One region of the Kitasatospora sp. NPDC001132 genome, then DNA from elsewhere that is predicted to be linked to it. Evidence: riboswitches for the same ligand, from Rfam matches in the RefSeq annotation. Region 1 holds a riboswitch; the other holds the start of a gene.
The links. A riboswitch is a leader RNA that binds a small molecule or an ion and turns the genes downstream of it on or off. The one in region 1 is predicted to bind glycine.
Positions count from the first base shown of each region.

Region 2: another riboswitch for glycine. It lies ahead of gcvT (glycine cleavage system aminomethyltransferase GcvT); the one in region 1 lies ahead of gcvP (aminomethyl-transferring glycine dehydrogenase).

Region 1 covers NZ_JBSFKF010000014.1:173,098-178,852, forward strand. The annotation lists gene gcvP (aminomethyl-transferring glycine dehydrogenase) at 1-1,578, opposite strand, end outside; glycine riboswitch at 1,682-1,814, opposite strand; glycine riboswitch at 1,816-1,919, opposite strand; gene ACWDBE_RS20845 (PRC and DUF2382 domain-containing protein) at 2,145-3,296, shown strand; gene ACWDBE_RS20850 (MFS transporter) at 3,475-4,971, shown strand; gene ACWDBE_RS20855 (DNA polymerase IV) at 5,149-5,755, opposite strand, start outside.
Region 2 covers NZ_JBSFKF010000004.1:12,203-17,957, forward strand. The annotation lists gene ACWDBE_RS06975 (enhanced serine sensitivity protein SseB C-terminal domain-containing protein) at 225-1,148, opposite strand; gene ACWDBE_RS06980 (enhanced serine sensitivity protein SseB C-terminal domain-containing protein) at 1,266-2,069, opposite strand; glycine riboswitch at 2,339-2,440, shown strand; gene gcvT (glycine cleavage system aminomethyltransferase GcvT) at 2,671-3,792, shown strand; gene gcvH (glycine cleavage system protein GcvH) at 3,893-4,267, shown strand; gene glyA (serine hydroxymethyltransferase) at 4,346-5,626, shown strand.

The DNA of each region.
Region 1 (5,755 bases):
GGTGGTCGCGTTGAGCTTCATGGTGCAGGAGCCCAGCGGGATCATGCCGCGGTCCAGCGCGTAGTCCCGGTCCGACAGGCGGCGCAGGTAGCGCAGCATGGCGGTCTCCGAGCGGTGGCTGTGGAAGACCGGGTGGGTCAGGTACTCGTCCTCGCGCAGCAGCGCGGCGGGCAGCGTCTCGGCGCCCTCGGCGACCTCGCCGGCGGGAACGCCGAACGCGGCCCAGACGCCGGCCAGGTGCTCGCGGGTGGTGGTCTCGTCGGTGGAGACGGAGATCCGGTCCTCGCCGTCCTGGTACACGTTGATGCCGTTGGCGCGGGCGGCGGCGGCGATCTCGGCGGCGCGGCCCGGGACGACGGCGGTGACGGTGTCGAAGAACTCGCCGTGCAGCAGCTCGACGCCGCCGGCCCGCAGGCCCTCGGCGAGGGCGGCGGCGTAGCGGTGGGTGCGGCGGGCGATGTCGGCCAGGCCGTCCGGGCCGTGGTAGACGGCGTACATCGAGGCCATCACGGCGAGCAGCACCTGGGCGGTGCAGATGTTGCTGGTGGCCTTCTCGCGGCGGATGTGCTGCTCGCGGGTCTGCAGCGCCAGGCGGTAGGCGCGGTTGCCGTCGGCGTCGACGGAGACGCCGACCAGGCGGCCGGGCAGCGAGCGGGCGTACTCGGTACGCACCGACAGGTAGCCGGCGTGCGGGCCGCCGAAGCCCATCGGCACGCCGAAGCGCTGCGTGGTGCCGCAGGCGATGTCGGCGCCCAGCGAGCCCGGGGACTTGAGCAGGGTCAGCGCCAGCAGGTCGGCGGCGACGGCGACGATCGCGCCCAGGCCGTGCGCCTGCTCGATCACCGGGGCGAGGTCGCGAACCACACCGGTGGCACCCGGGTACTGGAGCAGCACGCCGAAGACGCCGCGCTCGGCGATCTCGGCGGGGATGCCCTCGGACAGGTCGGCGACGACGACCTCGACACCGGTCGGCACGGCGCGGGTGTTGATCACCGCGAGGGTCTGCGGCAGGGTCTCGGCGTCGACCAGGAAGACACCGCCCTTGACCTTGGTGACGCGGCGGGCGAGCGCCATCGCCTCGGCGGCCGCGGTGCCCTCGTCCAGCAGCGAGGCGCCGGAGGTCGACAGGCCGGTCAGGTCGGAGACCAGGGTCTGGAAGTTGAGCAGCGCCTCCAGGCGGCCCTGCGAGATCTCCGGCTGGTACGGGGTGTAGGCGGTGTACCAGGCCGGGTTCTCCATGACGTTGCGCAGGATCACCGGCGGGGTGAAGGTGCCGTAGTAGCCCAGGCCGATCATCGGCTGGAGCACCTGGTTGCGGCCGGCCAGCTCGCGCAGCTCGGCGAGGACCTGGGCCTCGGTCCGGCCCGCGGGCAGGTCCAGGGCGGTGATGGAACGGATCGCCTCGGGCACCGCGGTGGCGGCGAGCTCGTCCAGCGAGCCGTAGCCGACGGACGCCAGCATCTTCTCCTGCGCGGCGGCGTCGGGGCCGATGTGGCGGTTCTCGAAGGGACTGGCCAGCTCAAGCTCGGTGAGGGTCGAGGCGCCGGTGGGGCGTCCCGCGTTCGGCTGGGCGTTCATGGTGGTCGAGGCCTCCTGGTCACGGACCGGCGGGGGTACGCACGCCGGCCGGCCTCGCCGCTGCGGGCGGCGGACAAGCCTGGGCGGGCGGACCCGACAGGCCTCCCCCTCTGTCATCGGGACCTGAGAGCTTCACCCGCACGGGGCGCTGTGGGCGCTCCGCCGGCTTGCACCGTCGGTGAGGGTGGTGATCGCCGGCTTCCGTGCCGACGCTCCTGCCCTGCTTTCCAGAGTGACCTACCCCACACGGTACGGATGCCTGAGAGATTCCGGGGAGGAGTTGCTCCTTCGGCGCCCCGACCAGCGGTTTTCGTTGTCGGAGACTCTCCCGAGCGGGCTCTGCGGTCGCCGCCCAGGGTACCAGCGGGAGGCCGCCCGATCACGGGTGCGTCGGGTCACTCGAGGTCTACGCGCGTCCCCCGGACGGTCGATCGCGCGCCCCCGTCCGGCGCACCCCGCTCGCGCCCGTCCGATTCATGGCATTTGGTGTGAAGTGGCGGACGTGACAGGTGCTCCGGCCGCCCTGCTGCGGGAGTTCCGCAGGCCCACCGCGCGGGAGGAAAGAAGTGCAGACCGACATCGACCCCCGGGACCTCATCGGTCACAAGGCCGTCGACCGCAACGGAGACAAGATCGGCACGGTCGACGAGGTCTACCTGGACGACGCCACCGGCCGGCCCGAGTGGGCCGCGGTCCGGACCGGCATCTTCGGCCGGGACGCCTTCGTCCCGCTGACCACCAGCGAGTTCGCGGGCGACGAACTGCGGGTGCCGTACGACAAGTCGCTGGTGAAGGAGTCACCGGACTTCGGCGTCGGCCAGCACCTGTCCCCCGCCCAGGAGCTGCAGCTCTACCGCTACTACGGGCTCGACACCCCGATGGACAGCCGTCCGAACGGCGAGAACGGGAACCGGACCAAGCAGCCCGACCTCGACTTCGGCACCACGGCGGCCACTGCCGCCGCCACGACGACCGCCGCGGCCCCCGCCAAGCCGCTCACCTTCCACAGCTCCGAGCGCTCCCCCGGGCACGCCCCGGCGAGGACCCCCGCTGCCGCCGCCGCGCCCGTCACCCCCGCCAGCACCAGGACCGCCCCGGAGGCCGACACCCGGATCCCCGGCACCCCCGCGGCCACCACCCCGCCGGCGGCGGCGCCCGCCCCCACCGCGCCCCCCACGGAACCGAAGCAGTCGCAGCCCGCCCCCGCCCCCGCCCCCACGCCCGCCCCGGCGGCGGCCACCAGGACCGCCACCGCGCATTCGGGCACCCCCACGGCCGCCCCGAGCAGCCCGGTCGAGATCACCTGCCGCGAGGAGCGGCTGGACGTCACCACCGAGTGGCGCGTCCTCGGCACCGCGAAGCTGCGCAAGTACGTGACGACCGAACAGGTCGAGCGCCGCGTTCCGGTGGTCCGCGAGCGCGTCCGGGTCGAGCGGACGCCGATCAGCGAGGCCGAGCGCGCCACGCTCACCGACAAGGAGATCGCCGAGACCGTCGAGGAGGTCACTCTCCGTGAGGAACGCGCGGTGGCCCGCAAGTACCTCGCGCCCGTCGAGCGGATCCGCCTGGTCGTCGAGCGGTACACGACCGAGGAGGTGATCCGGGAGGAACTCCGCCGCGAGCACGTCGAGGTCCACGACACCACGACCCCCCACACCCCGCCGTCCACCCTCACTCCCGACGCGCCCCGCCCGGCCCCAGCACGCCCACTCGCCTGACCGCCCCCACCAGCCCGACCGGCCCCCACCAGCAAGGGCCCCGGACACCGTCCGGGGCCCTTGTCGCGCACCCGACCCTTCGACTTTGCCAAAGCTTAACCGCTCGATATTTGACACTCTGAAGTATCTCCTTGCAGGATTACTTCAGTTCATTCACTATGTACGGGAGGAAGCAACCGTGAGTGAGGCACCACAGCCCACCACCGCGGCCGAGAAGCAGAGCAGCGCCCGGGTCCTGCCGGCCCTCATCCTGGCGATGCTGTCGTTCAGCGTGGTGCAGACCGCGGTCGTCCCGATCCTGCCCTCGCTGGCCAAGGAACTGAACGTCTCCGCCTCCAGCATCACCTGGCTGATGACCGCCAACCTGCTCTCCGCAGCCGTGCTGACTCCCCTCCTGGGCCGTTTCGGCGACCTCCGGGGCCGCAAGCCGATGCTGCTGATCTCGCTGGCCGGCCTGGTCGCCGGTTCGGCGCTGGCGGTCAGCACCCACTCCTTCACCTGGCTGGTCGTCGCCCGTGTCCTCCAGGGCGCCGGCGGCGGTGTCCTGCCGCTGGCGATCAGCATCGTCCGTGACGAGCTGCCCAAGCAGAAGGTGACCGGCGGCGTCGCCGCCATCAGCGCCTCGATGGGCGTCGGCTCCGGCCTCGGCCTGGTCGCCACCGGTCTCCTGCTGGAGCACTGGGACTACAAGTCGATCTTCTGGATGGGCCTGGTCTTCGGCCTGATCGCCGTCGCCCTGGTCGCCTTCCGCGTGCCGACCGACCCGGTCACCGACAAGGAGGGCGGCGCCGACCCGCTGGGCGCCCTCACCCTGGCCGGCTGGCTCTCCGCGCTGCTGGTCGCGGTCAGCCAGGGCAACCACTGGGGCTGGACCTCCAACAAGACGCTCGGCCTCTTCGCCGTCGCCGCCGTGGTCGCCCTGGTCTGGGGGATCATCGAGACCAAGGTCGCGCACCCCCTGGTGGACATGAAGATGATGGCCCGTCCGGCCGTCGCCTTCACCAACGTGGCCGGCCTGCTCATCGGCTTCGGCATGTACGGCTCCTTCATGGTCATCAGCAACTTCGCCCAGACCCCGGAGAAGCTGACCCACTACGGCTTCACCGCCACCGTGCTGCACGCCGGCATCATGCTGCTGCCGTCCGCGATCGGCTCGATGGTCGCCGCCCCGGTCGGCGCCCTGCTGATCGCCCGGCGCGGCCCGCGCCTGCCGCTGGTCCTCGGTGGCGTCCTCGGCGCCGTCGCGATGGCCTACCTCGCCGTGCGCCACGGCCGCGAGGGCGACATCTACACCGCCTCGGCGATCTTCGGTCTCGGCGTCGGCCTCGCCTTCGCCGCGATGCCGGCCTACATCAACGGCGCCGTCCCGGCCGAGCAGAGCGGCATCGCCAACGGCATGAACTCCGTGCTGCGCACGGTCGGCGGCGCGATCGGCACCGCCGTCATGGCCGCCATCCTGACCGGCGACACCATGAAGCTGCCGCCGCAGATCCCGCTCTCCCTGCCCACCCTGGACGCCTACAAGCACGCGTTCTGGACCGCGGCCGTCGTCTGCATCGTCGCCGGCGTCGTCCCCTTCCTGATCCGCGGCGCCAAGTCGGCCGCCACCCCGACCGCCCTCGGCGGCTCGGCCCAGCAGGACTCCAGCCCCGCGCTGGTCAAGACCGACGCCTGACGAGGCGTCCGGCCCCCGCGCCCAGGGACAGGGCGCGGGGCCCCGGTCCCCGTACGTCGCGAGGGCATCACGAACGTACGGGGTCCGGCACGGTGATCGGCCCCACCCGGTACTCCCCCACCGGGTGGGGCCGCTTCGCGTTCCGGGCCCGCTCCGCGGGCCCGCCTCCCCATCCGCTCAGCCACCCCCGTCCGACGCGCCGTCCCCGCCCTCGTCCCCGCCCTCCTCCCGGCGCAGCGGCAGCGGCCGGGAGGGTTCGAGCGCCGGGTCGTCCACCGCGAAGGTCCGCACCCGCCCCGGCCCGCTCCACGGCGTCTCGAACCGCACGGTGACCCGCCCGACGCCACTGCCCTGCACCCAGCCCGGCCCGAACTCCTCGTGCCGGACGTCCTGTCCGGGCATCCAGCGCCGCACCACGACGACCTCGGGCTCCTCCTCGGCCTGCTGCGCCGCGGCCGCCACCTCGGCGTGCTCGGCGGCCTCCTCCCGCAGCGCCTGGGCGAACAGGTCCTCCTGGGTGTAGTCGGCGAGCTGGGCGACGCCCACGCCGAGCAGCCGGACCCCGCCGGTGATGTCCACCTGCTCGGCCAGCCGGCGCGCGGTCGCGGTGATCACCGCCTCGTCGTCGGTGGGCCCGCCGAGCGTCTCCGAGCGGGTCAGCGTCGAGAAGTCGAACCGCCGGACCTTGAGCACCACCGTCCGCCCCGAGCGCCCGGCCGCCCGCAGCCGCCGCACGCACCGGCCGGCCAGCGCCTCGACCTCGCGCAGCACCCGCTCCCGGTCG
Region 2 (5,755 bases), on a different contig from region 1:
AGAACTCTCTGCCATCCGAACTGACTTGCGCCAGCCCTGCCAACCGACAGATGCCCAACTGTGATCTGCGCACATGCACTTCCCCGATCTTCGGCATATACCTCTTCACATAGCTGTTACTGCCATGTCAAGATGATCTGAGCACACATCCGGAAATTCGTCCGGAAAGCATCGAAGCCGACTTGATGGACAATCAAGTCGGCTTCGCGGAACGGGTTTTGGGATCAGTGCCCGGGGTAGCCGGGCCACGGCCGCTGCGGCTGCTGCTGCCAGCCCTGGGCCGGCGGCTGGGTGCCGTACGCGTAACCCGGCATCGACTGCCCGGGGTACGGCGGCGGGGGCACCGGCGGGTACGGGCCGGTCGGCGGGCGCCCCGCCTCCCGGTCGAAGAACGGCCGCGCGTTGGCGCGCATCCACAGCGCCACCGGGTCGTACTCATCCGACATCGCCACCGTGGACACCGCGAGCCCCTCGGGGGCCACCGCGATCGCGCGCTGCATCAGCGCCCGCACCGCCTCCACGGCCGGCGGCGAACTCTCGTACAGGTCAAGGCCGATGGCCAGGTACGGCTCCCCCACCGCGGGCTGCACCCAGGCCCGGCGCAGCGCCCGCACCGGACGCACCTCGACGGCCTGCCGCTCCAGCAGTGCGAAGAACGGCTGGGCGTTCAGCTGCGGCTCGCTCAGCTTCAACGGTCCCGCCGGCAGCCGGTCCAGGCCCGCGGCGATCCGCCGGAGGTCCGCCCAGGGCACCCCGACGCCGCCGCCGGGCGCGTGCGGGTTGAGCCACAGGCCCCAGCGGGTGCGGTACAGCGAGGCCGCGATCTCCCGGCCCGAGACCACCTCGTGGGCCCGCGCCCAGCCGGAGGCGGTCAGCTGCTCGGACGAGGTGACGGCCGGCGCGTAGCCGTGGCCGCTGATCTCCATGTTCCCGTACTGGGCGTCCGGGCTGCCCGGCGTGCCGTGCCACAGCAGCATCCAGACCTGGCCGTCCGCCAGCGCGTGCAGCAGCCGCTCGTACGCGTCGTAGCGCTCCGGCGCGACATCGCGCAGGGCGCGCTCCAACGCGCCGGGATCAGCTCCCGGGCGCCCGGCCGGTGCCTGGCCCCAGGGCCCCGGCACACCGCCCGCTCCCGTTCCCGCACTCATGCGCCCACCTCGCCGCGCCTCTTTCCCTCAACCCGCCGACCCGTCGGCCGTCTGCACGCACCCTATGGCGCGGCACCGGCCACCGCCACGGCGACGTGCCTTTGATACGGACCCCGCTCAGACCCGCGCGTAGAACGGCTGCACCCGGGTGAGCAGCCACTCGACCACCGGGTCGTCGGCGAGGTCGAGCAGTACGAGGTGGACGCCGCCGGGCAGCGGCGCGGTTCCCAGGGCTCGCCCGAGTGCCTCGTTCACCGCGGCCGGATCGGCCGGTGCCGCCGGGTCCAGCTGGACGCCCACGAACATCACGGTCGGCTCGCCCTCGATGCTGGCCAGCGCCCTGCGGGCGGTCAGCACCCCGGGCAGCGCCGACAGTTCGCTCCGGCAGGCGGCCAGGAAGTGCTCCGGGTCCTCGCCCGGCACCGGCTCGCGCAGCGCCACCCGCCCGCCGGTCGGCTCCGACGCGTCGCCGGCGCCCTCCCAGCGGTCCGCGCGCGGACCGCGGCGCAGCTCGGCGACCCCCTGCGGCGGCACCGGGATGCCCACCGCCGCCTCCGGGTTCACCGCGATGCCCAGGCCCAGCGGCAGCCCGCGGGCGAACTCCCACACCGGTGCGATCGCGAAGGCCATCCCCGGCGCCTGCTGGAGGAACACCTCCTGCGAGGAGAACACCGGCACGTACGGGTCGCCGCCCAGCTCGATGGTCGGCAGGTCCAGCGACTGCCCCTGCGGGTCGGCCCCGGCCGGCAGCGGCACCCACACCTGGCTGCGCGCCAGCACCTCGATCACCCGCGGCGTCGCGCCCGGGTCCCCCAGGGCCGCGGTCAGCACCTGCTCCAGCTCGTTGGCCGGCCAGGAGCCGCCCGCCGGCGCCTCCTCCGGTCCGCCCCACCCCTGCTGCTGCTCCACCGGGTACCCCATGCGCCGCCGATTCCGCCCTCTGCCGGTCGGCCGCCCACTGCTGCGCCGACGCGCAGCAGTCTAGGGCCCCGGGGCCTTCCTCTTTAGGGCTCGTGTTCGGGTGCCGTCCGGGGCCCGGCCCGGCCTCGCGTCCGGGTGCCGTCCGGGGCCCGTGTCCGGATACCGCGCGGTGTGACCGGGTCCCCCCTCCCCTCGTCGCCCGGGACGTGCCATGATGTGCCCGTCCGACGGCATGCGCCGCGGGCCCCTACAACTCCACACCGGCCGCTCGAACCCGCGCGGGAGAGCCCGGAGTGCCGCTCAGGCACAGCCGGCGCCGAAGGAGCAAGTCCTCCCCGGAATCTCTCAGGCACCCCTACCGCACGGGTTAGGCACATCTGGAAAGCGGCGCACGGCCCTGTCGTACGCCCACCCACGGTGCAAGCCGCCATGCTGTCCCCCAAGCTGGAAACGGCTGCGGGCGGCGGGGCGGTGAAGCTCTCAGGTTCGACGACAGATGGGGAGACCCACGCCGCCGCATGCCCGCGCGCAGGGTCGGCCCCCGAGCGGGTCCGATCCGGTGCGTGCACCCCTGAGTGCCCCGACCGAGGAGTTCCTGGCCATGTCGTCCCTCCGCCTGACCGCGCTCGACGCGCTGCACCGCGCCCTCGGCGCGACCATGACCGACTTCGCCGGCTGGGACATGCCGCTGCGCTACGGCAGCGAGCGCGAGGAGCACCTCGCCGTCCGCACCAAGGCCGGCCTGTTCGACCTCTCGCACATGGGCGAGATCACCGTCACCGGCCCGCAGGCCGGCGAGATGCTGGACCACGCGCTGGTCGGCTTCGTCTCCGCGCTCGGCGTGCTGCGCGCCCGCTACACCATGATCTGCGCCGAGGACGGCGGCATCCTGGACGACCTGATCGTCTACCGCCTGCGCGAGGACGCCTTCCTGGTCGTCGCCAACGCCTCGAACGCCCAGCTGGTCCTCGACGAGCTGATCGCCCGCGCCAAGGGCTTCGACGCCGTCGTCACCGACGACCGCGACACCTACGCTCTGATCGCCGTCCAGGGCCCGGAGGCCACCGGCATCCTGGCGAAGACCACCGACGCCGACCTGCCCGGCCTGAAGTACTACGCGATCCTCCCGGCCCAGGTGGCCGGCCGCGACGTGCTGCTCGCCCGCACCGGCTACACCGGCGAGGACGGCTTCGAGATCTTCTGCCACCCGGTCGACGCCGAGCCCGTCTGGCAGGCGCTGACCGCCGCCGGCGAGGGCCACGGCCTGATCCCGTGCGGCCTGTCCTGCCGCGACACGCTGCGCCTGGAGGCCGGCATGCCGCTGTACGGGCACGAGCTGTCCACCGACCTGACCCCGTTCGACGCCGGCCTGGGCCGGGTCGTCCGCTTCGACAAGACCACCAACGAGGGCGCCTTCATCGGCCGCAAGGCGCTGGAGCAGGCCGCCGCCGCGGCCGAGACCAACCCGCCGAAGAAGCTGGTCGGCCTGGTCTCCGAGGGCAAGCGGGTGCCGCGCGCCGAGTACACCGTGGTCTCCACCGAGGGCGAGCCGATCGGCCGGATCACCTCCGGCGCGCCGTCCCCGACGCTCGGCCGGCCGATCGCGATGGCCTACGTCGACGCCGCCCACGCGGAGCCCGGCACCACCGTCGCGGTGGACGTCCGCGGCAAGCACGAGCCCGTCCAGGTCGTGGCGCTGCCGTTCTACAAGCGCGCCCGCTGAGCCTTCGTCCCGCCCCCGTTTTTCCCATACACGCACGTCGCAGCCGTCCGCGCGGCGGCCCGCTTCGTCGTGCCCGCTTCCCATCCTGGAGAATGACGCCATGAGCAACCCCCAGCACCTGCAGTACACCAAGGAGCACGAGTGGCTGACGGCCGCCGAGGACGGTGTCTCCACGGTCGGCATCACCGAGCACGCCGCCACCGCGCTCGGTGACATCGTCTACGTGCAGCTGCCCGCGGTCGGCGACACCGTGACCGCCGGTGAGACCTGCGGCGAGCTGGAGTCCACCAAGTCGGTCAGCGACCTGTTCTCCCCGGCGACCGGCGAGGTCACCGAGATCAACCAGGACGTCATCGACGACCCGGCCTCCGTGAACGCGGACCCGTTCGGGAGCGCCTGGCTGTTCAAGGTGCGCGTCGAGGCCACCGACACGCTGCTCAGCGCGGACGAGTACACCGCCTTCATCGGCGGCTGACCAGCCCGTGACCGGGCGGGCCGCTCGCCGGCCCGCCCCCACCGTCCCTCCGCTCTCCTCCACCGGGAAGACCACACCATGACGGTTCTCAACCAGTCCCTGCACGCCCTCGACCCGGAGATCGCCGCCGCGGTCGACGCCGAGCTGCACCGCCAGCAGACCACCCTGGAGATGATCGCCTCCGAGAACTTCGCCCCGGTGGCGGTCATGGAGGCGCAGGGTTCGGTCCTCACCAACAAGTACGCGGAGGGCTACCCCGGCCGCCGCTACTACGGCGGCTGCGAGCACGTCGACGTGGTCGAGCAGATCGCGATCGACCGCATCAAGGCCCTGTTCGGCGCCGAGCACGCCAACGTCCAGCCGCACTCGGGCGCGCAGGCCAACGCCGCCGCGATGTTCGCGCTGATCCAGCCGGGCGACACCATCCTGGGCCTGAGCCTGGCCCACGGTGGCCACCTGACCCACGGCATGAAGATCAACTTCTCCGGCAAGCTCTACAACGTGGCCGCGTACCACGTGGACGAGAAGACCGGCCAGGTCGACATGGCCGAGGTCGAGCGCCTCGCCAAGGAGCACCAGCCGAAGCTGATCATCGCCGGCTGGTCGGCCTACCCGCGCCAGCTCGACTTCGCCGCGTTCCGCCGGATCGCCGACGAGGTCGGCGCGCTGCTCATGGTGGACATGGCGCACTTCGCCGGCCTGGTGGCCGCCGGGCTGCACCCGAACCCGGTGCCGTACGCGGACGTGGTCACCACCACCACCCACAAGACCCTGGGCGGCCCGCGCGGCGGCGTCATCCTGTCCAAGGCCGAGCTCGCCAAGAAGATCAACTCCGCGGTCTTCCCCGGCCAGCAGGGCGGCCCGCTGGAGCACGTGATCGCCGGCAAGGCGGTCGCCTTCAAGATCGCGGCCTCGGAGGAGTTCAAGGAGCGCCAGCAGCGCACCCTGGACGGCGCCCGCATCCTCGCCGAGCGCCTGCTCCAGGCCGACGTGGCCGAGGCCGGCGCCAGCGTGCTGTCCGGCGGCACCGACGTCCACCTGGTCCTGGTCGACCTGCGCAACAGCCAGCTCGACGGCCAGCAGGCCGAGGACCGGCTGCACGAGGTCGGCATCACCGTCAACCGCAACGCGATCCCGAACGACCCGCGCCCGCCGATGGTCACCTCGGGCCTGCGCATCGGCACCCCGGCCCTGGCCACCCGCGGCTTCCAGGCCGAGGACTTCCGCGAGGTCGCCGACATCATCGCCGAGGCGCTCAAGCCCGCCTTCGACGAGACCGTCGCCGCCGCCCTCAAGGCCCGGGTCACCGCCCTGGCCGACAAGTACCCGCTGTACCCCAACCTGGCCAACCAGGAGTAGTCCTTCCGGGGCCCGGTCGGGCTCAGGATCAGGTGACCGGCCTCACCCCGCCGGCGTACCTGGGGACCCCGGGGCACCGCGCACACTGGACAGTGCGTGCGGTGCCCCGTCCCGTGTCAGCCCTCCCCT